One region of the Arthrobacter sp. TS-15 genome, then DNA from elsewhere that is predicted to be linked to it. Evidence: predicted binding sites of a transcription regulator. Region 1 holds the regulator's gene; each other region holds the start of a gene.
The links. Region 1 encodes LexA, which represses DNA repair genes until DNA is damaged. Its sites were predicted from a motif close to TCGAACANNTGTTCGA; they were not measured.

Region 1 (9,803 bases):
CGGCCAGAACGTTAATTCCTACGGTGTGGAATTCGGTGACCGTCAGGCCTTCTCCAAACTCCTGCGTGCCTGCGGTGAGATTGAAGGGCTGGAACGCGTTCGTTTCACCAGCCCGCACCCCGCAGCTTTCACCGACGATGTCATTGATGCCATGGCTGAGACACCCAACGCCATGCCCCAGTTGCATATGCCGCTGCAATCCGGCTCGGACAAGGTGCTCAAGGACATGCGCCGTTCTTACCGTTCCAGCAAGTTCCTCGGAATCCTGGACAAAGTGCGCGAACGCATTCCCCACGCAGCCATCACCACGGACATCATTGTTGGTTTCCCCGGTGAAACCGAGGAAGATTTCCAAGCCACCCTGGATGTTGTGGAGAAGTCCCGGTTTGCCTCCGCCTTTACGTTCCAGTACTCAAAGCGGCCAGGGACGCCGGCTGCTGACCTCCCTGAGCAGCTTCCCAAAGCGGTGGTGCAGGAACGCTACGAACGCCTCACAGCGTTGCAGGACCGTATTGCCGCAGAGGAGAACGCCAAGCAGTTGGGTCGTCAGGTGGAGGTCCTGGTCACCGCGCAATCAGGACGCAAGGCAGGCGAAACACACCGCCTGTCCGGTCGATCCAAGGACCAAAGGCTGGTGCACTTCTCTGTACCGGCCGGTGCCGAGACCCCGCGCCCGGGCGACTTTGTCACAGTCACCATCACCGAGGCCGCTGCTTTCCACCTAGTGGCTGATCCGGCAAGTCCGGAGGATTACATCGTGCGCCGCTCCCGTGCAGGCGACGCCTGGGATCGTTCTCAGGCTGATTCCTGTGACGTTCCTGCCGCAGGAGCGGCGTCAGGCAAGGCAGGTGTGTCCTTGGGCATGCCGTCGCTGCCTGTTCGGCGCGCGTAGGGCGGACCAGAAGTTCGAATGTCGCTCTCCAGCCATGAACTTCCTCAGCCGGTCATTGCAGTTGTTGGTCCCACGGGTTCAGGGAAGTCGGACCTGGGCGTTAACTTGGCCCTGGCCTTGAACGGGGAAGTCATCAATGCCGACGCTTTGCAGTTTTACCGTGGCATGGATATCGGAACCGCCAAGATCACCATGGAGGAACGCAGGGGTGTGCCTCACCACTTGCTTGACACCATGGACGTCACAGAGGAAGCCAGCGTGGCGGACTTCCAAATCGAATGCCGCGCTGCCATCACTGACATTCACTCGCGGGGGAAGCGCGCCATCCTGGTGGGCGGTTCCGGCCTGTATGTACGCGCCGCCCTGGACGTCCTGGAATTCCCGGGCACGGATCCCGAGCTCCGCAGGCATCTGGAAGAGGAGTACGAAACGCAGGGGCTTGCGCCGTTGCGTGCCCGGCTTGAGGAAGTTGATCCCGTGTCGGCGGCCCGCCTTGGCGATGCCAGGCGAGTAATCCGTGCCTTGGAGGTGCACGGTCTCACTGGGCGCCCCTTTAGTTCATTCATGCCGCAGCGCGAGTACTTCCAGCCGGCTCTCCAGATCGGGCTGGAGGTTGATCGGGAGCAACTGCGGCATCGTCTGGCACTGAGGGTGCACCGGATGGTGGAGGGAGGCCTCCGGCAGGAAGTTGAACGGCTCGAGGCAATCGGCATGCGGAAAGGCAAGACGGCTTCGCGAGCTTTGGGTTATTCCCAATTCCTGAAGGTTCTGGACGGGGAGCTGAGCACGGATGCTGCCGCCGAAGAAACCATCGTGGCTACCCGGCAGTTTGCGCGGCGCCAGCTGACGTGGTTCAGGGGAGATCCACGCATCACGTGGCTCGACTGGCAGGACCAGGAGCTCGTGGAGAAGGCAGTCGAGGCAGTCCTGGCGGCCGGATATTAGGGCCACGCAATTTCTGGGCGAACGCGCGTGGCGGGTAGCCTAGGTCCATGGATGAAACCGCCGCAATTCCCGCCCGGCAGCCCGCAGATGCGGATGCTCCGGTGACACTTTCCAGCCTCACCGGTTTGACGTTTTCAAAGGGCCACGGAACAGGCAACGACTTTGTCCTGATTGCCGATCCTGGCGACGCGCATGAGATCACCGCCGAGCACGTGGCGCAGTTGTGCGACCGTCATGTGGGCATCGGCGGCGATGGCCTCATCCGAGCGGTGCCTTCCCGCTTTCTGCCCGAAGGCCGCGTCGCCCTGGAAGAGGATCCGGACGCTGAGTGGTTCATGGATTACCGCAACGGTGATGGGTCGCTCTCCGAAATGTGTGGCAATGGCGTGCGCGTCTTCGTTCATTTCCTGATCGCGGAGGGTTTGGTGGACCTGGGGCCCGGTCAGACCCTCACTATCGGCACCCGCGGCGGCGTAAAAAAAGTTGTACGCACGGTCAACGGCTATGCCGTGGATATGGGCCCGTGGGAGTTCATTTTCCCCGATGAAGCCACCAGCAAGGCCATGGATGCACTGGTCAGCGCCGAGGGCCTGGAAGTGCCAAGGCCCGGACTCTCCGTCAGCATGGGCAATCCCCACACGGTAGTTGCCCTTGCGGAACTTAGCGAGCTTTCAGCCACACAACTGTTCAAGGCGCCCGTGGTTGATCCCAAGCCCGCCAATGGAACCAACGTCGAGTTTGTGGTCCCCGCTGAGCCGTTGGTAGAAGACGGTATAGGGACCATCACCATGCGCGTTCACGAGCGTGGCGTGGGGGAGACACAGTCCTGCGGCACCGGCGCGTGTGCCGCCGCGGTCGCTATCCGTCACTGGGCGGGGGATACGGCCCCGAACGACTGGCACGTCAAGGTGCCGGGCGGCGTCGTGGGTGTGAAGTTCTTCCCCGGGGCAGGCGGCCGTGAGCATGTGGAACTCAGCGGCCCGGCCGTGATTGTGGCTACTGGGACGCTTTCCTGACCCGGATGATCCTGAACGTTTTGGACGTGCTTTCACGGGAGACCGTGTAAGAACTGTCCAGTTCGGCGGCGAGCCACCGCTGGAGGGAGTCCGAGCCCAGGTTCTTCTGCACAACCAACCAGGCGTTGCCTCCCGGCGCCAGCCGGGGCAGCCACGTCAGCAGCAGCGAGTGAAGCTCGTCCTTGCCGATGCGGATGGGCGGGTTGGACCAGATGGTGTCGAATTCGACGGCGGGATCCACCTCGTGCGGGAGGCTGGCGGTGACGTTGCCGAGGCCGAGCGCCGCGGCGTTCTCATTGGTCAAAGTGATGCAACGCTCGTTGACGTCAACGGCGTGCACGTGAGCATGTGGCGCCATCAGGCCCAACGTGAGCGCAATCGGACCCCAGCCGCAGCCAATGTCCAGAAGGTGACCCGTGGGTGACGGCGGTGGAACTTCGGAGAAAAGTACTGCAGTGCCTTTGTCCACGCCGTCGGGGCTGAAGATACCCGACGAGGTCTGCAGCCGGCGCGTGGCTCCAGCAAGTTCCACGGTTAGTGGCTTGCGCGTGAATGGTCCGGCCGGTTGGGCGGTGAAATAGTGTGCAGACTCCATAATTTGCCAGATTAGTTGGCTAATGGCGGCTTGGGAAACCGCATCAGTCCGTCGTTGGCTTGACAGCGGCTGCTAAAGTGAAACGCATGTTCTTGATCTTTGAGTAATCAGCCCACAACGCCAAGTCATCAGGCGTTCATGGTACCGCCCGCGACGCAGGCCCGGTTCGGCATTTTGCCCATGCCGGCCTTTCCGCCCGGCAGGTCCTTAAGGCTTTGTCCGTTTGCTCCTCATGTGGGGCCGGACACTCTGAAGATCCCCGCTCGTTTGTGCAGTGGACCGTGGTGTAACGCGGCCCTGTGTTGCAGCCGGCGGAACATCCTCACCTCGGCCCAGGGACCCTCCTGCGGATTCCATCACGCCACTTTTACAACAGCCGCCCTCCGCAAGAGGGGTGGCCGTTCAGGACACAGGAGGCCCTTTTGGCCGATGCCCGTCAGCCCAGCGCGAATAGCGCCCCATCGAGCAGCAAACAGCACTATTCTGGAATTGCCGAACAGTCTAAGGAGACCATGACCACCCAGAAGCACTCCGGATCCGATTCCGACGCCCAGGACATGAGTCCTGAACAAATCCAGGCCGTGATCGACCGGATTCTTTCCAAGGATGTACCTGCGCAGGCATCCGACGACAACGACGCCAACGGTGTGTTCGGCAAGGCGCAGGCGATTTCCACGCTGGACCAGGAACACAGTATTTATGACGGCGACCAGGAAGACCTGGCCGAACGCCGCGCCCTTCGGCGTACCGCGGGACTGTCCACCGAACTCGAGGACGTCACAGAGGTCGAATACCGGCAGCTGCGCCTGGAGCGCGTTGTCCTGGCCGGCCTGTGGACGGAGGGGACTCTTGCTGATGCGGAGAACTCCCTCCGTGAGCTCGCCGCCCTTGCCGAAACGGCTGGATCCGAGGTGCTGGACGGTATTGTTCAGCGCCGGCAGAAGCCGGACCCCGGGACCTTCCTCGGATCCGGCAAGGCCCAGGAACTCAAGGACATCGTCGCCGCCACCGGCGCAGACACCGTAGTAGTGGACACGGAGCTTGCCCCGTCACAGCGACGCGGCCTTGAGGACATCGTGAAGGTCAAGGTAGTCGACCGGACCACACTGATCCTGGACATCTTCGCCCAGCACGCCAAGAGCCGCGAAGGCAAGGCCCAGGTTGAGCTCGCACAGCTCGAATACCTGCTCCCGAGGCTTCGTGGTTGGGGTGACTCCATGTCCCGTCAGGCCGGTGGCCAGGTGGGTGGAGCAGGCGCCGGCATGGGCTCGCGCGGTCCTGGTGAAACCAAGATCGAACTCGATAGGCGGCGAATCCGCACCCGCATGGCCAAGTTGCGTCGCGAAATAGCCGCGATGAAGCCGGCGCGCGAGACTAAGCGCGCCAACCGCCGTCGTAATGCTGTTCCGTCCGTCGCCATCGCCGGGTACACGAACGCCGGCAAGTCGTCCCTCCTGAACCGCCTCACGGACGCCGGTGTCCTGGTGGAGAACGCCCTGTTCGCCACCTTGGATCCCACGGTCCGCAAGGCGCAAACTCCGGATGGCATCGGCTACACCCTGGCAGATACCGTTGGGTTCGTTCGTTCATTGCCCACCCAGCTGATTGAGGCTTTCCGGTCTACATTGGAGGAAGTGGCGGACGCAGACCTGATTCTCCATGTGGTGGATGCATCACACCCCGATCCTGAGGGCCAGATCGCTGCTGTAAGGACCGTTTTCACCGAAGTGGATGCCCGTAAGGTTCCTGAAATCATCGTCCTCAACAAGGTCGATGTCGCGGATCCTTTTGTGGTGGAGCGCCTCAAGCAGAAGGAACCCCGCCACGCAGTGGTGTCCACCCGTACGGGCCAGGGCATTGCCGAACTGTTGGAAGACATCAGCCGATCCATTCCCCGGCCGGGCGTGCGCCTTGAACTGCTCATTCCCTACGACCGCGGGGAAATGATCAACAAACTGCACAATTCCGACTCGGAAATCCTCAGCCTTGAGCACGAGGAGAACGGGACCCGCGTAGTGGTCATGGTGCGCGAAGGCCTGGCCGCCGAACTGGAGTCATTCGTCAGCAATGGTTGAGAAGGTGGCGGCGGACGCCGTCAAGTCGGTGGGGGAGAAAGCCACCCTCGAGTTGTTGGACCGGGCTGTTGCCGGCATGGGCGGACAAAGCCGTGCGGGTCAGCATGAAATGGCCAAGCATGTGACCCGGGCTATTGAAACCGGGGAGCATTTGCTGGTTCAAGCGGGAACGGGAACGGGCAAGTCTTTGGCTTACCTTATTCCGTTGATCGCTCACTCCATGGACAGCAACAAACCGACGCTGGTGTCCACCGCCACCCTGGCACTCCAGACCCAGATTGTCGGCCGTGATCTTCCCCGGCTGCTGGAGACCATCAACCCTGCCCTTGAGCGCCCCGTCAACGTGGCGTTGGTCAAGGGCAGGGCCAATTATGTGTGCCTGCAGAAGCTTGAAGGCGGGTTCCCCAGCGAGGAGCCCTCCGAAGGGCAGCTGTTCTCCCTGGGGGAGGACACCAGCGTCCCTCACTTTGCTGCCTCCATGGGTGGACCCCAATCGCAGCTGGGCAAGGAAGTGGTCCGCCTCAGGGAATGGGCGGAGAAGACCACTACCGGAGACCGCGACGAACTCATGCCCGGCGTCACCGACAGGGCGTGGCGGCAGGTTTCCGTCACGTCCATGGAGTGCCTGGGTGCCCAGAAGTGCCCCGTGGCAGAAGAGTGCTTCAGTGAGCTGGCCCGTTCAAGGGCTGGTGAGGCCGACGTCGTAGTCACCAACCATGCCATGTTGGCCGTCAGCGCCTTTGAAGGCCTGGCTGTCTTGCCCGAGTACGACGTCGTGGTGGTTGATGAGGCGCACGAGCTTCAGGACCGGGTAACCGGAGCCGTTTCAGGACAGTTATCCGTGGCCATGGTCCACGCGGCGGCATCAAGTGCCCGCAAGCATACGGCCATCACCGTGGACGCCCTCAACGCAGCTGCGGACAGCTTGGATATGGCCATAGCTGGCGTGCCCAACGGTCTGTTGCCCAACGGCCTCAACGACGAACAGCTGGATTGCCTTGACCAATTGCGGGACGCCACGCGCGCCGCGCTCTCGGACTCGAAGACGGATTCTTCAAACGCGGTCGACGGCGGACGGCAGCTTGCGCGCTCACGGCTCATGCTCATCCTGGAACTGTGCGAGCGGATGCTCGCCTCGAAGGAGAACCGCGAAGTGGTCTGGTTCTCGCGGAACAGCACGTTCGACCCCCAGCAGGGATATTCTCCGCCGGACGAGACAGCTCCTGCATTGATTAATATTGCCCCGCTCAGTGTGGCAGGGCGGCTTCGAGAGGGGCTCTTTGCCGGCCATACTGTGGTGCTGACCTCTGCGACCCTGGCCATCGGCTCGGCCTTCGAGCCCGCCGCGGGTGGTCTTGGCCTGATTGGAGACGGCGCGCCGAGCTGGACGGGCATTGATGTGGGATCGCCCTTCGACTATCCCAAACAGGGTGTTCTATACGTGGCAAAGCACCTGCCCAAACCGGGCCGCGGTACTTCGCCGGAGGCGCTGGACGAATTGGAAGACCTCATCCGGGCGTCCGGGGGCGGAGCGCTTTGCCTGTTCTCCTCGCGGCGTGCTGCCGAAGAAGCCGCCGATGCCATGCGGCTCCGGCTGGATGTGGACATTCTCTGTCAGGGAGAATCGACCATGGCGGCCCTGGTGAAGCAATTCGCGGACGAGCCAGATACGTGCCTCTTCGGAACCATGTCCCTGTGGCAGGGGGTAGACGTTCCGGGTGGCTCATGCCGACTGGTGGTTATTGACCGCATTCCCTTCCCACGTCCTGACGATCCCCTGATGACTGCCCGTTCCCGGGCGGTTGCCCAATCGGGCGGGAACGGTTTCATGGCCGTGTCAGCCACGCACGCTGCCATTCGGCTGGCGCAGGGCGCTGGCCGACTGATCCGCTCGACGGGAGACAAAGGGGTGGTCGCGGTACTCGACTCCAGGCTTTCGACCGAGCGCTACGGGGGCTTTCTACGTGCCGCCCTGCCGCCGTTCTGGGCCACCACGGACCGGTCGGTGGTTCGAGGCGTTCTGGAACGTCTGGGCTCGGCTAAAGCCCCGTAATGCACAGCTTCCCGTGAACACCTGCTGGTGTCCACGGGAAGCTGCGTTTAAAGGGCGTGAGCGCTTAAAGAGAGCGCAGTACCGAGACGACCTTGCCCATGATGGTGGCCTGATCTCCGAGGATGGGCTCGTACTGGGTGTTTTGGGGGAGCAGCCACGTGTGACCGTCCCGCTGCCGGAAAGTCTTCACGGTTGCTTCATCATCCAGCAGGGCGGCAACGATGTCGCCGTTGATGGCATCATTCTGTCGCCGGACCACCACCCAGTCGCCGTCACAGATAGCAGCATCGATCATGGAATCGCCGGCCACCTTCAGCATGAACAGTTCGCCATGCCCCACGAGTTGCCGTGGGAGTGCAAGCACGTCTTCCACCGTCTGGTCAGCCAGGATCGGTCCACCTGCCGCGATGCGCCCCACCAAGGGGACCATGGCGGTATCACTGGCGCTGGCTAGCTCGGTGACGGCCAGGCCACCGGCGCTGCGAAGGGTGGTCGGAGCGTCCACACCGGGGATGGGCCCGCCATCAAGGGTTAGGGGCATCAGCACTTCCATGGCGCGGGGACGCTTGGGGTCCCGGCGGAGGTAGCCGAGCTTCTCCAATTGGGACAACTGGTGCGTGACGCTGGACAAACTGGCCAGACCCACGGTGTCGCCGATTTCGCGCATGCTGGGAGGGTAGCCGTTGTCATTGACTGACCTCTGGATGGTCTCCAGGATCTTTTTCTGCCGGACGGTCAGGCTTTTGGGACTCTTTTGAGGCTGTTGGCTCCGCAGGGGTGCCCCTCCGCCTGTGGCTTTCGCTGCCATGTTCGCCAATGCCTTTCCATTCCGCCCTGATGAGGGCCAGGGGTGTCGGGTCTGCAAAAAATGTCAGACCCTCCTGTTCCACTGAAACAGTGCTGCTTCTTCACTCAAACGTAGGGCAGGCACAGGCGTTTATCAAACATTTGTTCTAGCGAGTCTCGACACCGTTCGTTGATAAGTGCTAAAAATGTCATAGCAAGGTTCGAATATGTGTTCTATAAACCTGATGCTGAAGCTGGATGTTCGAACAAAGCGTTCGAACATCCGGGGCAGGCCCAGGGGAACACAAAGAATTGGCAGCCAGGCACCGGGCATCCCGGAGCGTGGCAATAGCTCAGAAGGGCTCAGCTCATGTCCGCAGTCACTACGTTCGCTGATTTCCGTACTACCCAGGCACCCGCTCGCCTGCGCCTGACCCGAAGGGGACGGATCGTCTTCTTCGGCATCCCGGCCATGCTGTTGGTTGCAGCGTTGCTGAGTCTTGCCGGATTTATCAACTCCCCGGCCAAGGCAGCCGACTCGCAGTCCCAACTGCGTCCGCCTGTTGCCGTCACTGTTACAGTCCAGCCAGGTCAGTCCCTCTGGGGCATCGCCGGCGCTGCCGCTCCCGAGCGTGACCCCCGCGACGTCATCGCCGAGATCATCCAGCTCAACGACCTCCGGGGCGGCCGCATCCTGCCCGGCCAGCAGCTGTTCGTCCCTGCAAACTGATCCCTCGGCACCCGCAGAAATCAAGGGTCGGGCGTCACAGTTAGTCGGCAGTCCCGGCCGCCCCTTAAACTGGGTTGGTGAGTGACCAGCTTGAGCGACTTGACCGACTTCCCCTTCGGACCAACCTGCGTGGATTGAGCCCCTATGGCGCACCGCAGCTCGATGTCCCGATCCTGCTCAACGTCAACGAAAACACTCATGGCGTCCCCGCAGATGTCCAAGCCGCCATCACTGAGGCCGTGGCCGCTGCGGCCACCGGGCTGAACCGCTATCCGGACCGGGAGTTCACCGAACTTCGTGAAGCCTTGGCCGAGTACCTTGGCCACGGGCTTTCCCCGGACAACATCTGGGCGGCCAACGGATCCAACGAGGTCCTGCAGCAGATCCTCCAAGCCTTTGGTGGACCCGGCCGCAAGGCATTGGGCTTTCCTCCCACGTACTCCATGTACCCCCTGCTCGCGAGTGGCACTGACACCGAGTATGTCCGCGGAGTCCGCGCGGACGACTACGGGCTGGACGCCGAATCGGCCGCTGCTCAGGTCCGGGAAACGGGCGCCAACATCGTTTTCCTGTGCTCGCCCAACAACCCCACAGGTACGGGCTTGGGATTGGACGTGGTGGAGGCTGTTTACGAGGCCGGCGAAGCCAGCCAGGCCATGGTGATCGTGGATGAGGCCTACCACGAGTTCGCACACGACAACACGCCGAGCG
Region 2 (9,803 bases), on a different contig from region 1:
GCCATCAATAAGGCCATCGCCGAACTGAGCGGGAAGCTGGGCCGTAAGGTCAACGCCGTGACCATCGGCGGCGGTCTCCTGGGCCTGGAATCTGCGGCTGGCACGGAGCAGCTCGGCGCCACTCCCATTGTCATCAACGGCTCGCCCTGGCTCATGAACACCCAGCTGGATGAAGGTGCGGGGCAGGCACTGGGCCGGTTGATCGAAGCGAAGGGCTTTGAAGTCCACGGCGGCGTCTTCCCCTCCGAGGTATTGACGGACGACGACGGCAATGTCACCGGAGTCTTGATGGCTGACGGCCGCACCATTGAGGCGGACTTGGTAATCGTGGCTATCGGCGTCAAGCCTCGCGACGATCTCTTCCGCGCAGCAGAAGGCGAAGAGCAGCTGTTCAGCCTGGGCCAGCGCGGCGGCGTTGTCATCAATGATTTCTGTGCCACCGAAGTGGCCGGCATTTGGGCCATCGGTGAAGTAGCCAACTTTGAGGGCATGTGCCTGGGACTTGTTGCTCCTGCCAACACCATGGCTGAGATCGTGGCCGACCGCCTGCACGGTGGCGAAGCAACGTTCCCCGGCTTTGATACCGCCACCAAGCTCAAATTGTCCGGTGTGGACGTGGCCAGCTTCGGGGACGCGTTTGCCCGGACCGAGCACTCCCTGGAAATCGTGTACGCGGACCCCGCTCGTGGCGTTTACCAGAAGATTGTCACCACCGATGATGCAAAGACGCTCCTGGGCGGCATCTTCGTGGGCGACGCTTCCCCGTACATGAGTCTTCGCCCGCTTCTGGGCCGCGAACTGTCCGCCGAGCCGGGCGCCTACCTGAGCGCTGCCGGTGGTGGCGAGGCTCCGGAGACCGAGCTTCCGGACGATGCCATCCTCTGCTCCTGCAACAACGTGGCCGCCGGAACCATTCGCGACACCATCAATGGCTGCGGTGCCTGTGAGGGCAACTCCCCCGTGCAGGAACTCGGCGAGTTGAAGGGCTGCACCCGGGCCGGCACGCAGTGTGGCTCGTGCGTTCCCATGCTCAAGAAGCTCCTTGAAGGCGAACTGAAGAAGTCCGGCATCGAGGTCTCCAAGGCCCTCTGTGAGCACATCAGCCTCTCCCGCCAGGAACTCTTCGACGCCATCCGCGTCCTGGAGCTCACGTCCTTCGAAGACATCATGGCCAAGTATGGCACGGGCGCCGGTTGCGATATCTGCAAGCCCACCATCGCCTCCATCCTGGCCAGCCAGCACTCCGCGTACGTCCTGGACGCCGGCCGCGGTGCGCTGCAGGACACCAATGACCGCGCCCTGGCGAACATGCAGAAGGACGGCACCTATTCGGTGGTCCCCCGCATCGCCGGTGGCGAGATCACGCCGAAGGGCCTGGGCGTCATCGCCGCCGTCGCTGAGAAGTACAACCTCTACACCAAGATCACCGGCGGCCAGCGTATCGACATGTTCGGTGCCCGCCTTGAGCAGCTTCCGGACATTTGGAAGGAACTGGTGGATGCCGGTTTCGAATCCGGTCAGGCCTACGGCAAGAGTCTTCGCACGGTTAAGTCCTGTGTTGGTTCCACCTGGTGCCGGTTTGGTGTGCAGGATTCGGTGGCCATGGCCATCGCGCTGGAGCTGCGTTACCGTGGCCTCCGCAGCCCGCACAAGCTGAAGATGGGCGTCTCCGGTTGCGCCCGTGAATGTGCAGAAGCCCGTGGCAAGGATGTTGGTGTCATTGCCACGGCCGATGGTTGGAACCTGTATGTAGGCGGTAACGGTGGCGCCACCCCGGCCCACGCCCAGCTGTTGGCCAAGGACCTGGACGACGAAACCCTGCTGAAGTACATCGACCGCTACCTCATGTACTACATTCGCACCGCAGACCGACTCCAGCGCACCGCACGCTGGCAGGAAGAACTGGACGGCGGCATCAAGCACGTCGAAGAAGTAGTGGTCAACGACTCCCTGGGCATCGCTGAAGAGCTTGAGGCGGCGATGGCCAAGCACATCGACACCTATGAGGACGAGTGGGCCGAGACCCTGAAGGACCCGGAGCGCCTCCGCCGTTTCCGTTCTTTCGTCAACGCCCCCAACCAGAAAGACGAGTCCATTTCCTTCGTACCGGAGCGCGGCCAGATCCGTCCGGCCACCAACGAGGAAAAGGGCGGCGTGCTCATCGCTTCCACCATCCCGGTCCGCAGCGAAACCGTCGGCGTAGAAAACTAGGGGTTCACCATGCAGCTCACCATTGATCTCACCGGCCGCGACGTCCTGGTCACGGGAAATGAACAATCGGCCCGTCAAGCAGTCCGCCGCTACCAAAAGGCCGGCGCCAACGTGTACCGGCTCAGCTCCCCCGAAGGCATGTCAGGTGACGGCCAGCTGCCCGAGCGCCCTTTCTTGGTGGCCGTAGTGGACGACGGCGGGGCCGGCTGGCTGCCGTTGGTGGAACGCTGCCGCGACGCCGGGGTTCCCGTTGCGTTTGAGCCTGCTCCCGGAGCCGAAGGCCATGTGACCCTGGTGGGTGGGGGCCCTGGGGCCTTGGACCTGCTCACCGTGGGTGCCGTGGACGCACTGCGCGATGCCGACGTCGTCTTTTATGACCGGCTCGCTCCCTACCAGGAGCTGGCCGATCTGACCTCTGCAGAACTCGTGGACGTGGGAAAGCAGCCCGGGCTCCATAAAGTAACTCAGCGGGACATTGAAAAGCTCATGGTGGACGCTGCACTGCTGGGCAAGAACGTTGTCCGGCTCAAGGGCGGGGACCCGTACGTTTTTGGCCGTGGTGGCGAGGAAGTGGCGGCCTGTGTTGCAGCCGGTGTTCCCGTCCGGGTCATCTCCGGCGTCACCAGCGCGATCTCCGTGCCCGCCGCAGCCGGCATTCCAGTGACACACCGCGAAGTGAGCCACATGTTCACCGTGGTCTCCGGCCATGCCCCCTTGACCGAGAAGGAACACACCCATCTTGCCGGCCTCGGCGGGACGATCGTGGTCCTCATGGGCATCGGTACCCTGCCGCAGCTGGCCGCTGGTCTTCGCCGGGCAGGGATGAGGCCGGACATGCCCATGGCGGTGGTGGAACGTGGCTACCGCCCGGGGCAGCGCACCACCATCGCGGACCTCGGTACCATCGAAACGGCGGCCACCGGCTGCAGCAACCCGGCCGTACTGGTCATCGGCGAGGTGGTCCGCGTTGCTGAAGCCAACCGGAACCATGCCGAAGCATCCGCTGAACTGAGCCGACTCGCGGCTTCGCTCCTTGAAGCCTGAAGGTAAGAACCCATGACTGTTGCACATGCCATCGAAGTCCAGGACGCTACGGCCGCGCCGGAAGCTTCCGAAGCCGTAGAAGCGCCGCTGGACGGTTTCCGCATTGGCGTCACCTCGCACCGCCGCTCCCGGGACCTCATTGAGGCCCTGGAGCGTCGCGGCGCGAGCGTGCTGCACGCCCCGGCTTTGAAGATCGCCCCGGTGCAGGAGGATATGGTCCTCATTGAGGACACCCGCACCATCATCGCGGCTAAACCGGACATCTGCATCGCCACCACGGCATACGGGATGCGCCGCTGGTGTGAAGCCGCAGATTCTTTCGGCATCGGCGAGCAACTCCTGGAAACGCTGTCCGCGTGCCGCATGTTCGTCCGTGGCCCCAAAGCCCGCGGCGCCGTGCGGGCGGCCGGTCTTGCCGACGTCGGAATCAGCAGTGACGAAACCACCGCGACTCTGGTGGACATGCTGCTGGCCGAAGGCGTTCGCAACAAGACCGTCGCTGTGCAGCTGCACGGGTACACCGACGTCCGCCAGTTGGAACGGCTCCGCATGTCCGGCGCCACGGTCCTGACCGTGACCCCGTACCGCTGGGTTAAGCCCGACGGCGAAGACAAGCTGCCGCGGCTGATCGAAGCCGTGGTGGGTGGCAACCTCGACGTCCTGACGTTCACCAGCGCCCCCGCCGTGGATGCGATGTGGAGCACCGCCCACGAAATGGGCCTCTACCGCCAGCTCATCGAAGCCCTGAAGGGTCCGGTAACTGTTGCGGCCGTTGGGCCGGTCACCGCACAACCGCTGGTCGACGCCGGGCTGACGCCACTGATTCCCGACCGGTACCGCATGGGTGCGCTGATCAGGCTGGTGACCGAACATCTCTCGTTGAACCACGTACGGCGTTTGGAAACAAAGAGCGCCACCATCGAATTGCGCGGACGCTGCTTGCGGATTAACGGCGAGGTGGTGGACCTTGCACCGGCTCCCCTGCTGCTGTTACGAGCGCTGCTGGGTGCGGGTGGAGCTGTACTGTCCCGGGAGGCTCTCTCTGATTTGTTGGACCTGCGCGGCTCTGTGCACGCCCTGGACATGACGGTGAGCCGGCTGCGGTCCTCCCTTCCGGACGGCAAGCTCGTGGAAACCGTGGTGAAGCGCGGTTACCGGTTGCGGGCTTAGGTCTCCTGCCACGGTTTTCCCTACCACGCTAGGCCGCCTTCACCAGGGGAAGTTCGTCCCAGTTGGTGGTGTAGCGGGGGCTGAGCATGTCCCGTTTCATGGACCAGTCCGGGCCGCCCTTGATGCCCGCATGGCCCAAACCGATGGAGCCCCGGCCATACCGCTTGCTGACTTGCTCCAGCAAGGGGCCTATGCCCCGCTCTTCATGCGGGTTCTCGAAGATTTCCAATGGTTTCTGATTGCCGCTGGGGCGAAGGTCAGTGACCATGATCCCGGCTTTGGCGTACCTAACGCCTTCTTGGATCCTGGGAACCAGAGCGTGTGCGGCCTTGGTCAGCAGAACGGGGTCCGAGGTTGGCATAGGTAGTTTGACGTTGACAGTGGGGAACGATTTGTCGTTGGGGTTGTAGACCGATGTTGCAGCAAAGGCAGTCAGCAACTTGGCCTGAAGATCGTGCTTGGCCAGCCTGGCACTGGCCATCTGACCGTAGACGCTGAGCACCTGACGTAACTCCGCGGCCGTGGTGATCGGCGTGGAGAAAGACCGGGAGAAAATCAGTTGGTCCCGCCCGATTCGTTCTTCCTCCATGGGGATGCAGGGCGTGCCTTGCAGTTCCAAGACAGTGCGCATCATGACGATGGAGAATTTATCCCTCAACGCCACAGGGTCGGCCCGGACCAGGTCCAAGATAGAGAAGATCCCCATCGCATTCAGGCGTTTCGTGAGCCTGCTGGCCACACCCCAGATCTCGATCACGGAGAGCCGCGCCATGAGTGTTTCGCGTTGGGCCTCGGGGATGGAGTCCCAACGGCACACACCGTTGAAGGCCGGATTATGCTTGGCCCATTTGTTGGCGAGCTTGGCCAGTGTCTTGGTGCGCGCGATACCTACGCAAACTGGAACCCCCACGTGCCGTTGGCACGCAACCTTGATGGTGCGCCCCAATTCCCACAGGTCTTCAGGTTGCCCCTTCACTCCCAGGAACGCCTCATCAATGGAGTACACCTCCTGCCATGCTGAGTACCGGGCCAGGAGCTCCATGACGCGCGAGCTGATGTCTCCGTACAGTTCGTAGTTGCTTGAGAGTGCTATGAGCCCCCATTCCTTGGCACGCGGCGCAAGCTTGAACCACGGCTCCCCCAGCCCGATCCCCAGTTTCTTGGCCTCCGGCGATCTGGTCACGGCGCAGCCGTCGTTGTTGGACAGGACAATCAACGGTTTGCCCTCCAACGCTGGGTTGAAGGCACGCTCCGCCGAGGCGTAGAAGCAGTTGATATCCACATGGGCAATCTCCTGCATGCGGTGCATGAGCGCTGGCTTGGACATTCCACTCCCTGGCTTGGTGATAGCATGCGCGCCCCCGTTTCAGTGCAGGACACGCCGTTGATTCGAACATATATTCGAATGCTTCTACTGTACCCTCGGGCCCCGACAAGAAAACATCCCGCCCACCGGACTGTGGAAAAGTCCGATCAGGCAGGATGCCAGAGGTACGGAAATCCAAGTAGCTCTTGCGCGAACTCAAGGAAGGGCATGTAACGGTGACCCCTGATGGCCTGGATTCGCTCGGCTGGGACGCGGCCACCCGGCGGCTCCGGTCCTTCCCCGTGGCCCACGGGACACTGCCTGAACGCAACCAAGATGTCCTCAGTTTCGACTCCTCTCGCCACAACTCCCACCGGCAGTCCTTACCCGTCTCACCGGGCTTCACAGACTGACAGGCTCCCGCTGGTACGTCACGGTGTCGGGCGGGCCGCCAGAAACAGGCCCACAAACGTCCAGCACCCTGAGACTCGGGGGACCCTGTTCCCCGGCAACGCACGGGTCCAGAGCGGCCCTACCGCAGCACGCGGGATGACGGAGACAATGGTCCTATGAGATTGGAATTGCTGCACATTGATGGGTGCCCCAACACAGTCAAAGCCTACGAGCGTCTCAAAGAGGCCCTGAGCTGCGTGGGCCGCGGCGACGTTGAAGTTCACCTTCGGGTACTGAAGTCAGCGACAGATACCGAGAACACCGGATTCGCCGGCTCGCCGACGATCACCCTGAACGGAACCGACATCTTCCCAGCGGGCGCGCCCGCAAGCGAGCTGGCCTGCCGTATCTACATGACTCCGGATGGCTTTGCCGGCCTACCGACTGTCGATCAGCTAGCAGAAGCGCTGACGAACAGTGGAATCTGACACCGCGACCTGCTCGTGCTGCGGCAGAACGATGCAACGCAGCAAACTCCACGCTCTCGGCTCCGAACCCACCCTACATATGCCGTCGCTGCGGTCTATGGGTCGCGCTACGGCTCCGACGGGACATCCCCAACCAACGCTGATGTCACAGCCCCTCAGCCCTTAGCTTCGCCGCCGGCTGGTGTTTCCGACCCCGACTCCGACCGCACGGCTTCGTCGAGGAGCTGCCGGAATTGGGCTTCGGTGTTCAGGGTGAGTTTCTTTCCGTTCAGGAAGAACGTAGGGGTGCCGGTCACGCCGAGGGCTTTGCCGTCGGCGACGTCGTGGCTGATCCGGTCTTTGGTTGCTTGGTCGGCGATCGCGGCATCGTACTGCGCCAGGTCCAAACCGAGTTCCTGCGCGGACGTCCTGAACAGAGCCGCTTGGGAGTCGCGCTTTTCGCCCCAATCGGGTTGGGTTGCGAAGAGTTTGGAGGCCATCTCCTGGTACTTTCCCTGCTGCGCGGCGGCTTCCACAGCCAGCGCGGCGGTCCAGGAGTTCCGGTGGCCGGGCAACGGGAAGTAGCGGTGGACGAACGTGATCCGGTCCCCGTATTCCTTCTTCAGTTCCTCCACCAAGGGTTCAGCGGCGCGGCAGGATTCACACTCGAAGTCCAGGAACTCGACCAGCTGGGCTTTCTCGATGGCCGGGCTCGTGACCCGGTGACTGTTCTCCCTGACGAGCTGGGCGTCAGTGGCCGCGAGTGGGGCGGCCGGAGCCGGCTTGTTGGCGGTAAGCACTGCGTACCAGATCACGCCGGCACCCACTATCGCGCCGAGAAGGATCCAAATCGCGATGCGGACCCTTCGGCCGGAAATGACTGCGCTCATCGATCAGCCGGCTTTGATCCAAGCTTCACACTGACAGGCTCCGCCACGGCATCCGATCTGCAGCCTGCGCAGCAAGTATCCGCTGGCTCTGCGGCGGCTGGGCGCGCGAGTTCGACGACTACCGGAGCGGACACTGGTGACGCCTCAGAAGTGGGCGCGCAGCAGTCGTCATCATCTTCGTCAGCGTGGCCGTGATCGGCGTGCGGGACAGTGCAGCAAGCCTCGCCTTTCCAGGAGTTGATACCTTCGCGGACGGCGATACCGGCAATGACCAGCGCCGCGCCGGCATCGGCCCACCACCAGCCCAGGGTGCTGTTCAGGACCAGACCGATCAGCAGAACTGCGGAGAGGTAGGTGCAGAGCAGGGTTTGCTTGGAATCGGCGACGGCGGTCCTGGAACCGAGCTCCCGCCCGGCACGTCGCTGTGCCCACGACAGCACGGGCATGATCGCCAAACTCAACGCAGCGATAACGATGCCCGGGGTTGAGTGCTGGGCCTCACCCGCCCCGGTCAGTGAGCGGACAGCGTCCACGGCCACGAACGCGGCCAGGGCGAAGAAGGAGATGGCAATGATCCGCAACGTCAGGTGCTCACGCCGCTCCGGGTCCTTGGCGGAGAACTGCCAGGACAACGCAAGAGCCGAAGTAACCTCGATAACCGAGTCCAGTCCGAAGCCGATCAGCGCCGAAGAGTCCGCGATCCCTCCGGCCCAGAGCGCCACGACCGCCTCGATGACGTTATAAGTGATGGTTGCGGCCGCGAACAGGCGGATGCGACGCATCAGGACAAGCCGGCGCTCCGAGGCAGGAGCTTCGAGGACCGCGCTCATACCAGGCACGTCCCGTCCGGGGCGCACCAGGCCGGGTCCACGGCGAGGACGACACCAATCAGGTCTTTGATGGCGTGACCAAGCCTGGCATCTGCCAGTTCATACCGGCTCCGCCGCCCATCAGGAACGGCCACAACGAGCCCACAGCCCCGCAGGCACGACAGATGGTTGGACATGCTCTGCCTCGAGACCCCCAACGAATCTGCCAGATCCGAGGGATAGGACGGGGCATCAGAGAGCGCCAGAAGGATCCGGGCGCGGGTTGGGTCCGACACCGCATAGCCGAACCGGGCCAGAACTGGTGCGTGAGTGAGCGTCTCCATACGAAAAAAGTACATCGATGACTGTATTCACGCAATTCTGTACTCAAGCTCTTCGACCCCGCCCGGACTGCCAGTCTTCACGCTTACGACGCCCAATCAGACGAACACCCATGGCTGAAGAAGCGGGTCCATTTGATGGAAAGCTACTTGGAGGTCCGCCAGCAGGGAGAATGTTCCGGCGATTCCAACGACGGTCACCATCGTGCGAAAGAAGAGGCCCGGGAGGGCTTTGGCGACCCAGAGGGTGCGAAGCCCCACCGGCTGGATTCAGTCAGATGTGATGCAGGCACGTTGTGGCGACGCCCCAAATGGTCAGCTCCGACATCGCGGGCACTCGAATGTCCGGATACTTGGGATTGTCCGCCTGCAGCACCACTCCCGACGGCGTGACGCGCAGCCTTTTGATGGTCAACTCACCATCAAGGACAGCAACGACGACGGACCCATCTTTGGGCTCCAGTGCCCGGTTAACGATCAACTCATCCCCGTCACTGATCCCGGCACCCTCCATGGACTGACCCGTCACCCTCACCACGAACGTGCTGGTGGCATCCTTGATCAGGTGCTCATTGAGGTCGATCCGGCCATCAAAATAGTCCTGCGCAGGCGAGGGATATCCCGCCGCCACAGGAATAGGTGCCAACAGTACTGACATCAGGGAAAAGCCCGCATCTATCACGCGGGGGCCGACTATCACGCCCACAACACACCTTTATTCGAATATATGTTCGATAATTCAGTGTACAGCGGACCCCCGACATTGTTGCCACCAGCGTTGAGAAGCTGGTCCTCAGGTTCATGGTGTCCTCGGTAGTGCTGTGGTTCCGAGTTCCGCCAGACACGCAAGGTCACGCGCCAGCGGTAAGGCAAGTGTCAGCGGCGCCGACCTTAGCGTCCTCGACGCCCTGTACTCAGGCAAACCACGGCCGCGGGGGCCTCTAATGCGCGGAGCGGCTGTCGCGTGGGATCAGCCACTCTTGACGGTGACGTCATAGGAGAAAGGCTTCGGTATGACGCCCGGCCAGGAACCGTCTTTCTTGAACAGGGAGAGGTTCCGCGCCCCCTCCGGGTCATCAGCACTGAGCGGGATAATCACGGTGTTGTGCTCCGAGGGCGTGGAAGTTTGCGGGCTGAGCCAGGCAGAGCCCACGGCTGCGGCTGTGAGGTCG
Region 3 (9,803 bases), on a different contig from region 1:
TCAAAGGTGTCGTCGACTTCCGCCTCCTGGAAAGCATCGACGCCCGCGTTCCGGTCGAAGAGGACGACCAGCACGGGCACCGGGTTGCCCCCGGCATCGAGGGGTCTACAACCCCAGACGCATGACGCTGTTGCGTGCCGCAGGATTGAACTCGCGGTCGTAAACGTCTACCGTCGCTGCCCGGCTCCACCGGCCGGCGCGCATGATCTCCTCCGTGCTCGCACCGTTGCGCCGTGCCTGGGTGACGTGCCCGGCCCGCAGCGAGTGGAAGCCGTAGGCGGCAGGGTTCATCCCCGCCTCGACCATGCGCGAGAGCAGCATCGTGTGCAGCGCGTCGCCGCTCACCGCCCGTGCATGGATCCGGGCGTCCTTCCTGTTGCGGTAGGTTGCCCGGAGCAGGGGCGCGCCCGAGGCCAGGTCGGCGCTGCTGATGAGCGCCGTCGAGCCGGCGGCCCCGCAGACGTGCTCCTCGAGACCGTACGAGAACAGCTGCTGCATGATCCCGCGACGTCGTGTGCGGGCGTTGTCCTGCCGGGCGAGCCCGAGCAGCGCGACCCAGCGGTGCACCGCACACGGGGGACAGGATGCCGGCGAGCTCCCGAACGGCAGCACGACCACGTCCGGCAGCGCGTTCTCCGGGTCGGCCTTCGAGGCCCCCACATGAACGTGGACACCATCGACCGGGTGCAGCTCGAGCCGGTTCAGCGTCAGGGCCGCCGCCTCGCTCCTGCGCAGGGCCCCTGCGAACCCGAGCCACACCGCCAGGGCGTCCCTGGTGGCTGACACGCCTGCCGGATATGTGTCGTGCTCCATCACCGCGATGATCCGAACCACGTCGTCCAGAAGCAGCGGGCGCTTGCGCCGGGGCCTGGTGGCCCGCAGCTTGGCCAGCCCGCGCACGAGATCCACCACGCCGCGGTGGGCCGTGGGATCCAGAAACCCGCCACGCAGGTGCCTCTCGCCGATACCGGCCAGGCGCTGGCGGATCGTCGCGACGGAGAACCGGGGGAGCCCGTCGTCATCGAGCTGCGTGGACATCCAGGCGACGTACCAGCGCACCGCCTCGGGGTGCGCAGGCAGCGCCTCCAGACTGTGGCCGGCGCAAAAGTCCTCGAAGGCACGCCACGCGTTGGCGTAGGCACGCCGGGTGGCCGCCGACAGGGTGTGGCCTTCCAAGGACCGCGAGATCTCCTCGAGCTCGCGCAGCTCGTCGTCCACCTCCGGCTCCAGCGGGACCGTCGGGGCGCTCAGTGCTGCAAGCCTCGCCTGTGCTGCCATGACTCCAGTCTCGACTCACTGGCCGGAGAATCCAAGTCGCAATGGTCTGTTAGTGGCGATTCCCCATGTCCGCGATCGACGGGGCGACTTCGAACCGGGTCTCTGGTAAGTGCGCTTATCGGGGCATGGAGAAGGACTGCCTTCGCGTGACGCGGTGATCGTTGAATCACTCACAACCAGCGCATAGTCATGCACTCGGCTGCAGGGACATGAAGAACGAAAAGCCAGAGCTGTCCAGCGCCCGGTGGGACAATCAAGAGAATGACGACTGCCCTGCCCGATCTCTGGCTCGACTGGTGCTCGGTCGTGGGTAAGCCCACCGAGTTGGTCGACGACGCCACCCTTGCTCTCTTCTCCAGGCAGGTCGGAGCATCGCGCGCTGTGCTGGCCTCGTTACGGCGAATGATCAGTCAGGAGCCAACCGTCGCCCCGGCCTGGCCGCGCTGCCACAAAGACAACCCCGAATCGCTCCGTCGGCTGGTGAAGCGCGCCACCGTACTGATCCAAGATCCTGCGACCCAATGGGTCTTCCGTCTGCGCCTGCGGCGAATGCTCTTCGCCGCGGTGATGATCGCGCCGCCCGGGCACGGGGGACTGGGCCTGGACCGAGCAGGTGCGCTGGGGCTCAGGCCGAATGAGATGCAACGGCTGCGCCCACGTATCGGCGTCGCACCCGATGCGCAGTCCTGCCCCGCATGCGCCGCGTGGTCGTGGCTCGACGTCATCGGCACCAACAACGGGTGGTCACACGAATCCGTCAGAGCACTGGGCCGCCGCCGTGACCAGAAGGACGACGAGCACCGTCATCTGCTTCCCGACGCGAGTCCCGACTGGCTCCTCTGCGTCGGGATGCTGCCGGCGATCGATCGGTGGGGCTACATCGACCCTTATTCCTCAATGCACCCCTCGTCACTCTCGGCGGTCATCCGCGCCATGGACGCCCTGCTCGAGGGCCCCGTGCCTGTCCCAGCTCCAGTGTCGGATCCCGAACCTCGTCCCGCCGCGCGCGCGATCTCGCCGCAGGAAGAAGAGCGGATCCTCGCCAGGGCCGACGAGCTAACCGCCCGTGTCGCCAAGATCCTCCGCGAGTACGGCTGACGCTGGAAGCAACGGCTGCCCGAGCTCGCCGAGCTGCGTAAAACTCGTGGACCGATTCAGGAAGCGAATCAGGCTCCGAAAGGCCTCCACCAGCTAGATTTGCCCCGTGCCGGCCGAGGGGCCTTCTTATGCGCTGACATACTGTCTCTATCATGGTGACGTTACTCCATTTACTGGATAACCATCGGGTCAAAGCTCGACGTGCTAAGGAAGATCGGAGTTGGGGGATGGCAACTGGAACCGAGGCTGGGCTGCTGGAGAGTCCGAAGCCGCAGTCGGTCTACAAGCATGGGATTCTTGAGCAGTACGTCATTAGGTTCGCAACGATGACGGCGAGCAAGCTGACGCCGAAGAGGGCGGTGCTGTTCGACGGCTTTGCCGGTCGGGGACGCTTTGACACCGGCGAGGCAGGATCCGCCGAGCGCATGATGATCGCTGCTCAGAAGGCTAAGAATTCCACGACGATCGACCTCTTCCTTGTGGAGAGGAACCGTGAGGACTTTGTGTCTCTCGACAAGGTGGCCGATGAGTACCGTAACCGTGGCATCCATGTTGACAGCCGGAACGGGGATTGCGGGCAGCACCTCGACGAGGTCAGGCGGCTCGCCGCCGGCGCGAGCCTGTTCGTTTTCCTTGACCCCTGCGGCGCGGGGCTGCCTATGGATTCGATCAAGGACGTACTCCATAAACGAGGTTCATGGCCTCGCACAGAGGTACTGCTGAATTTCAACGCTGACCTCATTCGCCGTGCTGGCGGACAGCTGAAGAAGGGGCAGTTCGGCCTTGGGGGCGTCGCCAAAGCTGACGCGGTGTGCGGAGGTCAATGGTGGCGTGACGTGGCATTGCACGCGCACACGGCTTCCGGCGGAACCTCCTGGGAGGCGGCAGCGGACGCCGTCGCACACGAGTACGCCCGACGACTCGCGGCCGGCACCAACTATGGCAGCGTCGTCGCGCCGGTGCGACGGCAGGTTCATCACCAGCCCGTGTACTACTTGATTTTCCTCACCCAGGCTCCGTATGGCTTCTGGGTGTTCGGAGCTGCCGCGGCAAAGGCACGGGAAGAATGGATCGACTGCCTCGGACCAGACCCCGACGAACGTGAGGGCATGCTCTGGGACACTGTCGCAGATCAGTTCGAACGGGAACACGACTCGGCGACCAAACACATCACCGACAATCTGCGTTCTTTGGTGTCGGACGGTCGGCCGAAGGCGGTCGTCGACCACGTCCGGGAGGTCTATGGCGATCTCTACGGCGAGGCCAAGGAGACGGCCTTCTCGGCCGCACTTCGCGCGCTCGTGAAGTCAGGCGAGATCGAGTTCGCCACCAAAGGAGCCAAGTCTTATCAACACGTCATTCGCAAGGCCGCTGGCTAGGCTAACGCTGCTGCGAATCGCGGCATATCGTCCCAGGTGCGCCCTCCGAGTTCGCGTCCGTTGGCCTTTGGCGTCCGCCCGCCCCACTGCTTGAAGAAGAACGCCACATCGGCTTCAAGGCACTGGTCGCGGATGTCCTCGGCCCAGGTCGGATCCATGGGTCGTGCGCGCGGACCGGACTCGCCACCGACGATCACCCAGTCGATGCTTTCAAGGTTCAGTGTCGGCAATGCTGTGATGAGCGGTTCGCAGGACAGAAATCGTGTTGCGGCTGGTACAGCTCGAAGGTAGTCAATGCGATCGACGACATCAAACGACTCCACCGAGACTCCCATCCACAGGTTGTCTGGCCAGTCGAGCTTGTCTGCCACCCTCGCCATCCGGTGTGCCCGCTTGGTCAGCACCTGGTAGGTGTGCTGTGGTGTCTGGCGCATGACGTCAAAGATGTCGCGAATGAAGTCGAGCGGAACCTTGGCGTGGAACAAGTCGCTCATCGAATTCACGAAGACAATTTTGGGTTTGCGCCAGCTAAGGGGCTGCTTCAATGCTGCCGGGTGCGTCGTGACCCCGAATCCAGGACCGGAGGTCCGGGGGTCACCGTCGGTCTGGTACTTCTCCGCACCCATGGCCTTCAGACGCTTCGCGAGCGCCAGAGCGTAACAGTTATCGCACCCTGCAGCGACCCGATCGCAACCTGTGACAGGGTTCCATGTCACCTCAGTCCACTCAATCCCACTGTTCGTCGACACAGTCTCACCCTTCTCATAACCACTGCGACTAGCAATGCGTTCCATGCAGTTGCTGATCGTCGCGCGAACCGCGGTTATCCGACCGGCGCATGGATCTAGATCTTGGCCCGATCATCTCACGGCACGAGCGACGTATGGCTTCGCACCACGCCGCTCGTGCCGTGAGATCTACCGATTGGACTTTCGAATCCAGGCGCGGTATCCCCAACGAACTGTTGCTCGACCGAGCGATCAGGCAAGAAGAAGATCAGTCCATGCCCCATCGCGGCGCGTTGATCATGGTGATACGCCATTCGCTTGTTGAGCCTCTGCCTCCTCGTCGAAGGGGACATCAACTTGCACGAGCTGATGGATCTCACCGGAAGGAAGCGCGAGGTACTGCACGGTATCGGGCAGATCGATCTGTGAAGGCATTACCCGTTCGCGAAAAGCTGCCTGCCGGCCAGCGATCGACTTCTTGGTTTCTCGCCAGCGACCCGTGAGCTCCACCGTGGTGAGCGCCTGCGTTACTTGAGCCTCGAGACTCTCAGCTTGTTTCACATCCGCTGCGTGTCGCTCAAGAGACTTTCGGAACGCAAGGTACTGGTTATCAGGATCGGCAAGCGCTGCTTTCGTGGCGTCTGCGAGAAGAGCTTTTCGTCCGAGAGCGACAGCGGCGCGAGCGAAGTGAAGTTCGCGAAAGAAGTGGTCGTGATCTTTCGTTTTGCCACCTAGGGCTTCTTCGAGTTTGCGATAGTCGACGGCACCGCTGGCGCTGTCAGACTTCAGGAGTGACTGGATGGTGGACCAGGTTTCCTCCAAGAATACGTCCGCCTTGTGGAACTCCTCTCCGGCTTTTTGCTGTACAACGTCCAGATCGGGAAGATTGCCGTCGAGTATGGAACTGATTGCTGCAGACAGTCGTTTGTCCGTCGTCCGCTGGGCCGCAATACGCGTGTCTACGTATCGCTTCTCCTGACGTCCCAGGATCGTCTCGACCCGCCGCTGATGGACTCGCTGTTCTCGCTGAGCCAGCATGTCAATAGCCATCACCGACGCACCCACTGCCAAGACCGGCCAGCCAGCAATCGCTGCACCTCCCACCCCCACCGGGTACAGGACGGCCTGAGCTGAGATACTGGCGGGTCCGCGCGCGAATCCGCGGAACCCGCTGGTTCCAACCGCGCGAACAAGCTCGGCACCCTTCGGCAGCACTACCTTGAAAAGTGTGGCACTCTTTGGATCCACTGCACGGACGATGTTGGTGAGTGCTTGCTGAAGGGCCGCATTCACTGGAACCGACTTGTACTTTGTAAGCTCAATGTCGGTGATCGGATAGTACTCGAACGCCATGGGAATTGAAGCGACCTCAAGGGCCTGCTCGACTGAGACAGATGCACCGGTTGTAGACAAGACGGCCTCTGGAACCAGGATCCCCGAAGCGGGGAGAACCTGAACGGGTGCCAAGGTCTCGCTCGGCGAAGGCTCAGCCGCCAGTGCGGTTCTTGCCGCGTTGTCTCCGCGAGCACTTCTGTGCCTGCGAAGAGTGAGAGTAAGGAGCCCGCCAGCGGATACGACGACTGCGACTGCCAACGCGATCCAGAGTTCGGTCATTGCGACAGCCTAACGTGATATTCCGGACGATGTCCTGCAGGTCAAGCCTCGCAACTCATGCAGGCTTAACCCGTTCAAACCCAGTCAAACCCTAAGAAGACGTGCAGTTGAAGCTAGGATGGCTTTTATTCGACGTTCCAATCCCGACTGGAGGCTGCACCGTGGCCGAACCATGGCTGTCCGCCGATGGCATTGCCGCGCACCTGGGGATCACGAAAGACACGGTCTACACGTGGATCAGTGATAAACGCATGCCGGCCCACAAGGTCGGCAGGCTCTGGAAGTTCCAGGCAAGCGAGGTCGATGAGTGGGTCCGCAGCGGTGGCACTGCAGCATCGAGCGACGTCGAGAAGTCGAGCTGACGGCCGCAGCTGAAGGAATATCTCTCGGACAAAGCCGGAACTACTTGCCTGAAAAACTGAAAGGGGGGTGACACGTGATCGAGCAACATACCGCAGCGCAGCGCTATGCGCTCTCATTTACCAGTGGTGCCCTCCTCCTGCATGAGGCGGCGATCGTTGCGCCCATCTATTTGCGAGAGCGCGAGTGGGCAAAAGTCCGAACCGAGATCGCCGCGGAGAACCTACTGCAAGCACGCACGCTTGCCTCTGGGTCCAGGCTCGCGCGAGAGATTGTCCAGCGGCTCGCCGTTCTCACGGGCGACGAGATTGAACTGCTCATCGAGGCAACGTCAACGGAGCGCGGGCACTTGATGTGGGCGGCGGCCTGTCGTCGATATGACTTTATCGGAGAGTTCGCTGAGGAGGTCGTACGAGAGCGGTTTCTCTTGCTGACTCCGACGCTCACACATGACGATTTCGACAGCTTCATGCGTGGCAAGTCTCTGTGGCACACCGAACTGGCTGAACTCAAGGAATCCACGCGGCGCAAGTTGCGTTCAAACTTGTTCCGGATGCTTATGGAGGCGGGCTTGCTTACCGACGGCGGAGGCATACAGCAGGCCGTGATGTCTCAACGCGTCGCCAGGGCTTTGGCGGCGGGTACTCCGAATGACCTGCGCTTTTTCCCGACCACCGATACTGCTTCCAGGAGGGCCCAGTCGTGACACGGACCGAGCTATCTAACCAGGAAGAGCACCTGTTCGCTGTTCTCAGTGGCAGACGATTTCTCCAGATGGAGGGCCTGAGCAACGAGGTGCCGTTCTTCATCTACCCCTACGAACCCGAGGATGCACTCGGGGTCGCGGGATCGAAGAAGCGCATCAAGAACCGGCTCGCGAACAAGGGCATCGTGGTCCGCGAGGTCAACCTCTACGATCTGTCGGTGGAGATTCTCAAGGAACGCGGAGTCTGGGATCGGTTGATCGCGCTCGAACCCGAGCAGGATAAGGCCGACTTCCGTGAGTTGCTCCAGGGGATGCTCGACCCGCAGCTCCACATCGCGTCCGCGATTCGCGCCAAGCTCGACGAGGGTGACTTCGACATCTTCTTCCTCACAGGCATAGGCGAGGTATTCCCGTACATTCGTTCGCACAACGTGCTGCACAACTTGCAGAGCGTCGTGACCGATAAGCCGATGCTCATGTTTTTCCCCGGCCGCTACGAGCAGTCCGACACGCTGGGGTCATCCCTGGTGCTGTTCGGTCGGCTCAAAGACGACCAGTACTACCGAGCCAAGAACATCTTGGAACAGGAGGCTTGACTCGATGAATCTGAACCAGATCTTCGCCAAGGACGTCCAGCGCCCGATAGAGGGTGTCATCAAGGCTGACGACACCGCGCATCTAGGTACCGAAGTTGATGAGTACGTCTTGACCAACGAGGCAGCCAAGGGCATGGAGCTGTTGCTTGAGGCATACACGGACTACACCAACGCCAACGGCGTGTGGATCTCGGGCTTCTTCGGTTCCGGTAAGTCGCACTTGTTGAAGTTGCTTGCGCACCTCCTCGGCGACGTGGAAAGCCAGGACTTCCCTCGGGCGCGTGTCTCCGAGAGTTTCCGGTCCAAGGCGCAGGATGCGTTTCTGCCGGCGCTTTTGACTAAGGCTGAGCGGATCCCGGCGAAGAGCCTCCTGTTCAACATCGACCAGAAGGCTACGCTCATCACGAAGGACCAGACCGACGCCTTGCTGAAGGTGTTCGTCAAGGTCTTCGATGAGAGCCGCGGCTACTTCGGTAACCAGGGTCATGTTGCCCGGTTCGAGCGGGATCTGGACAATCGAGGCCAGTACGAGGCGTTCAAAGCCGCATACGCCCGCATCTCCGGGCGGGACTGGGCGCAGGGACGTGAAGAGGGCGTGCTCGAAGAGGTCAACGTGGCCAAGGCGTACGCCGAGGTCAGCGGCCAAACCGAGGGTACGCCGGCCAACATCCTCACCAAATACCGCAACGAGTATTCGGTCTCCATCGAGGACTTCGCCGACGAGGTGAAGGCGTGGCTCGACAAGCAAGAAGACGGCTACAGGCTGAACTTCTACGTCGATGAGGTCGGCCAGTTCATCGGATCGAACACGCACCTGATGCTGAACCTCCAGACCATCGCCGAGTCGCTCAACACCAAGTGCCAGGGCCGGGCGTGGGTGTTCGTGACCTCCCAGGAAGACATGGACAAGGTCGTCGGCGACCGCACCAGGCAGCAAGGCAACGACTTCTCCAAGATTCAAGCCCGGTTCGCCACCCGTGTAAAGCTCACCAGCGCCGATGTGGAAGAGGTCATCCGCAAGCGACTGCTGGAGAAGAACGAGGCGGGCGAGGCCGCGCTGAATTCGATCTATGCAGAGCAGCACGCCAACTTCAAGACCCTGTTCGACTTCGTAGACGGCGCGAAGACATACCGCAACTACACCGACGAGGCACACTTTGTCGGCACGTACCCGTTCGTCAGCTACCAGTTCCCGCTGTTCCAGGCGGCGATCGAAGGCATCTCTGACCACAACGTGTTCGAGGGCCGCAACAGCTCAGTCGGTGAACGCTCGATGCTCGGCGTCGTGCAGCAGGTCGCTAAGGGCGTCGGCGACGTCGAGGTTGGCAGGCTGGCGACCTTCGACCACATGTTTGCGGGCATCCGCGCTTCACTGAAGTCAGCCGCGCAGCGTTCGATCGACGTTGCCGAGCGCAACCTGGACAACGAACTGGCTGTGCGGCTGCTCAAAGCGCTGTTCCTGGTGAAGTACGTCGAGGGTTTCCACGCCACCCCGCGCAACCTGACCGTGCTGGTTTACGACCGTTTCGGGCTCGACCTGCCCGCACTGTCCAAGCAGGTGCAGGAGGCACTGACGCTGCTGGAGACGCAGACTTACGTGCAGCGCAACGGCAACCTCTACGAATACTTGACCAATGAAGAGCAGGTCATCGAGGAGGAGATAAAGAACGTCGATATCGACGCCTCGGAGGTCAGTGGTCGTCTGTTCAAGATCGTTTCCGGTGACGTCGTTCGCCAGAGCAAGCTGCGGTACGCCAAGAACGGACAGGACTTCGCATTCGGATACAAGCTTGACGATCAGGTGTACGGGCAGCAACGCGAACTGACAATCCACTTCATCAGCCCGGAGTACCCGTTCGGCCCCGAAGAGACCCGGATGCACAGTGCGGGCAAGGACGAGCTGCGCGTCATCCTGGAGCCCGATGAGCGTGCACTTTCGGACTTGCGCCTGCTGATCAAGACGGAGAAGTACACCAAGCGCAAGCAGACGACTTCGCTGTCCGCAATCGAGGACCAAATCCTGCGCTCGAAGGCGACGCAGAAC

Region 2: the regulator LexA is predicted to act here: its motif matches at 5,815-5,830, upstream of EU811_RS18685 (Y-family DNA polymerase).
Region 3: the regulator LexA is predicted to act here: its motif matches at 4,712-4,727, upstream of EU811_RS13755 (DUF5131 family protein).

The regions. Positions count from the first base shown of each region.
Region 1 covers NZ_SDXQ01000043.1:48,536-58,338, reverse strand. Annotated here, with positions in the region: gene miaB (tRNA (N6-isopentenyl adenosine(37)-C2)-methylthiotransferase MiaB) at 1-892, shown strand, start outside; gene miaA (tRNA (adenosine(37)-N6)-dimethylallyltransferase MiaA) at 911-1,837, shown strand; gene dapF (diaminopimelate epimerase) at 1,885-2,853, shown strand; gene EU811_RS17690 (class I SAM-dependent methyltransferase) at 2,834-3,448, opposite strand; gene hflX (GTPase HflX) at 3,961-5,523, shown strand; gene EU811_RS17680 (ATP-dependent DNA helicase) at 5,516-7,576, shown strand; gene lexA (transcriptional repressor LexA) at 7,641-8,384, opposite strand; gene EU811_RS17670 (LysM peptidoglycan-binding domain-containing protein) at 8,733-9,092, shown strand; gene EU811_RS17665 (histidinol-phosphate transaminase) at 9,170-9,803, shown strand, end outside.
Region 2 covers NZ_SDXQ01000047.1:4,430-14,232, forward strand. Annotated here, with positions in the region: gene nirB (nitrite reductase large subunit NirB) at 1-2,211, shown strand, start outside; gene cobA (uroporphyrinogen-III C-methyltransferase) at 2,221-3,255, shown strand; gene EU811_RS18680 (uroporphyrinogen-III synthase) at 3,268-4,425, shown strand; gene EU811_RS18685 (Y-family DNA polymerase) at 4,454-5,752, opposite strand; gene EU811_RS18690 (thioredoxin family protein) at 6,301-6,612, shown strand; gene EU811_RS18695 (DsbA family protein) at 6,768-7,481, opposite strand; gene EU811_RS18700 (cation diffusion facilitator family transporter) at 7,478-8,311, opposite strand; gene EU811_RS18705 (ArsR/SmtB family transcription factor) at 8,308-8,634, opposite strand; gene EU811_RS18710 (LexA family protein) at 8,906-9,337, opposite strand; gene EU811_RS18715 (hypothetical protein) at 9,602-9,803, opposite strand, start outside.
Region 3 covers NZ_SDXQ01000032.1:9,003-18,805, forward strand. Annotated here, with positions in the region: gene EU811_RS13735 (helix-turn-helix domain-containing protein) at 1-125, shown strand, start outside; gene EU811_RS13740 (hypothetical protein) at 106-1,278, opposite strand; gene EU811_RS13745 (hypothetical protein) at 1,540-2,376, shown strand; gene tcmP (three-Cys-motif partner protein TcmP) at 2,604-3,755, shown strand; gene EU811_RS13755 (DUF5131 family protein) at 3,752-4,504, opposite strand; gene EU811_RS13760 (hypothetical protein) at 4,781-5,836, opposite strand; gene EU811_RS13765 (helix-turn-helix domain-containing protein) at 6,259-6,459, shown strand; gene EU811_RS13770 (DUF1819 family protein) at 6,534-7,163, shown strand; gene EU811_RS13775 (DUF1788 domain-containing protein) at 7,160-7,759, shown strand; gene brxC (BREX system P-loop protein BrxC) at 7,764-9,803, shown strand, end outside.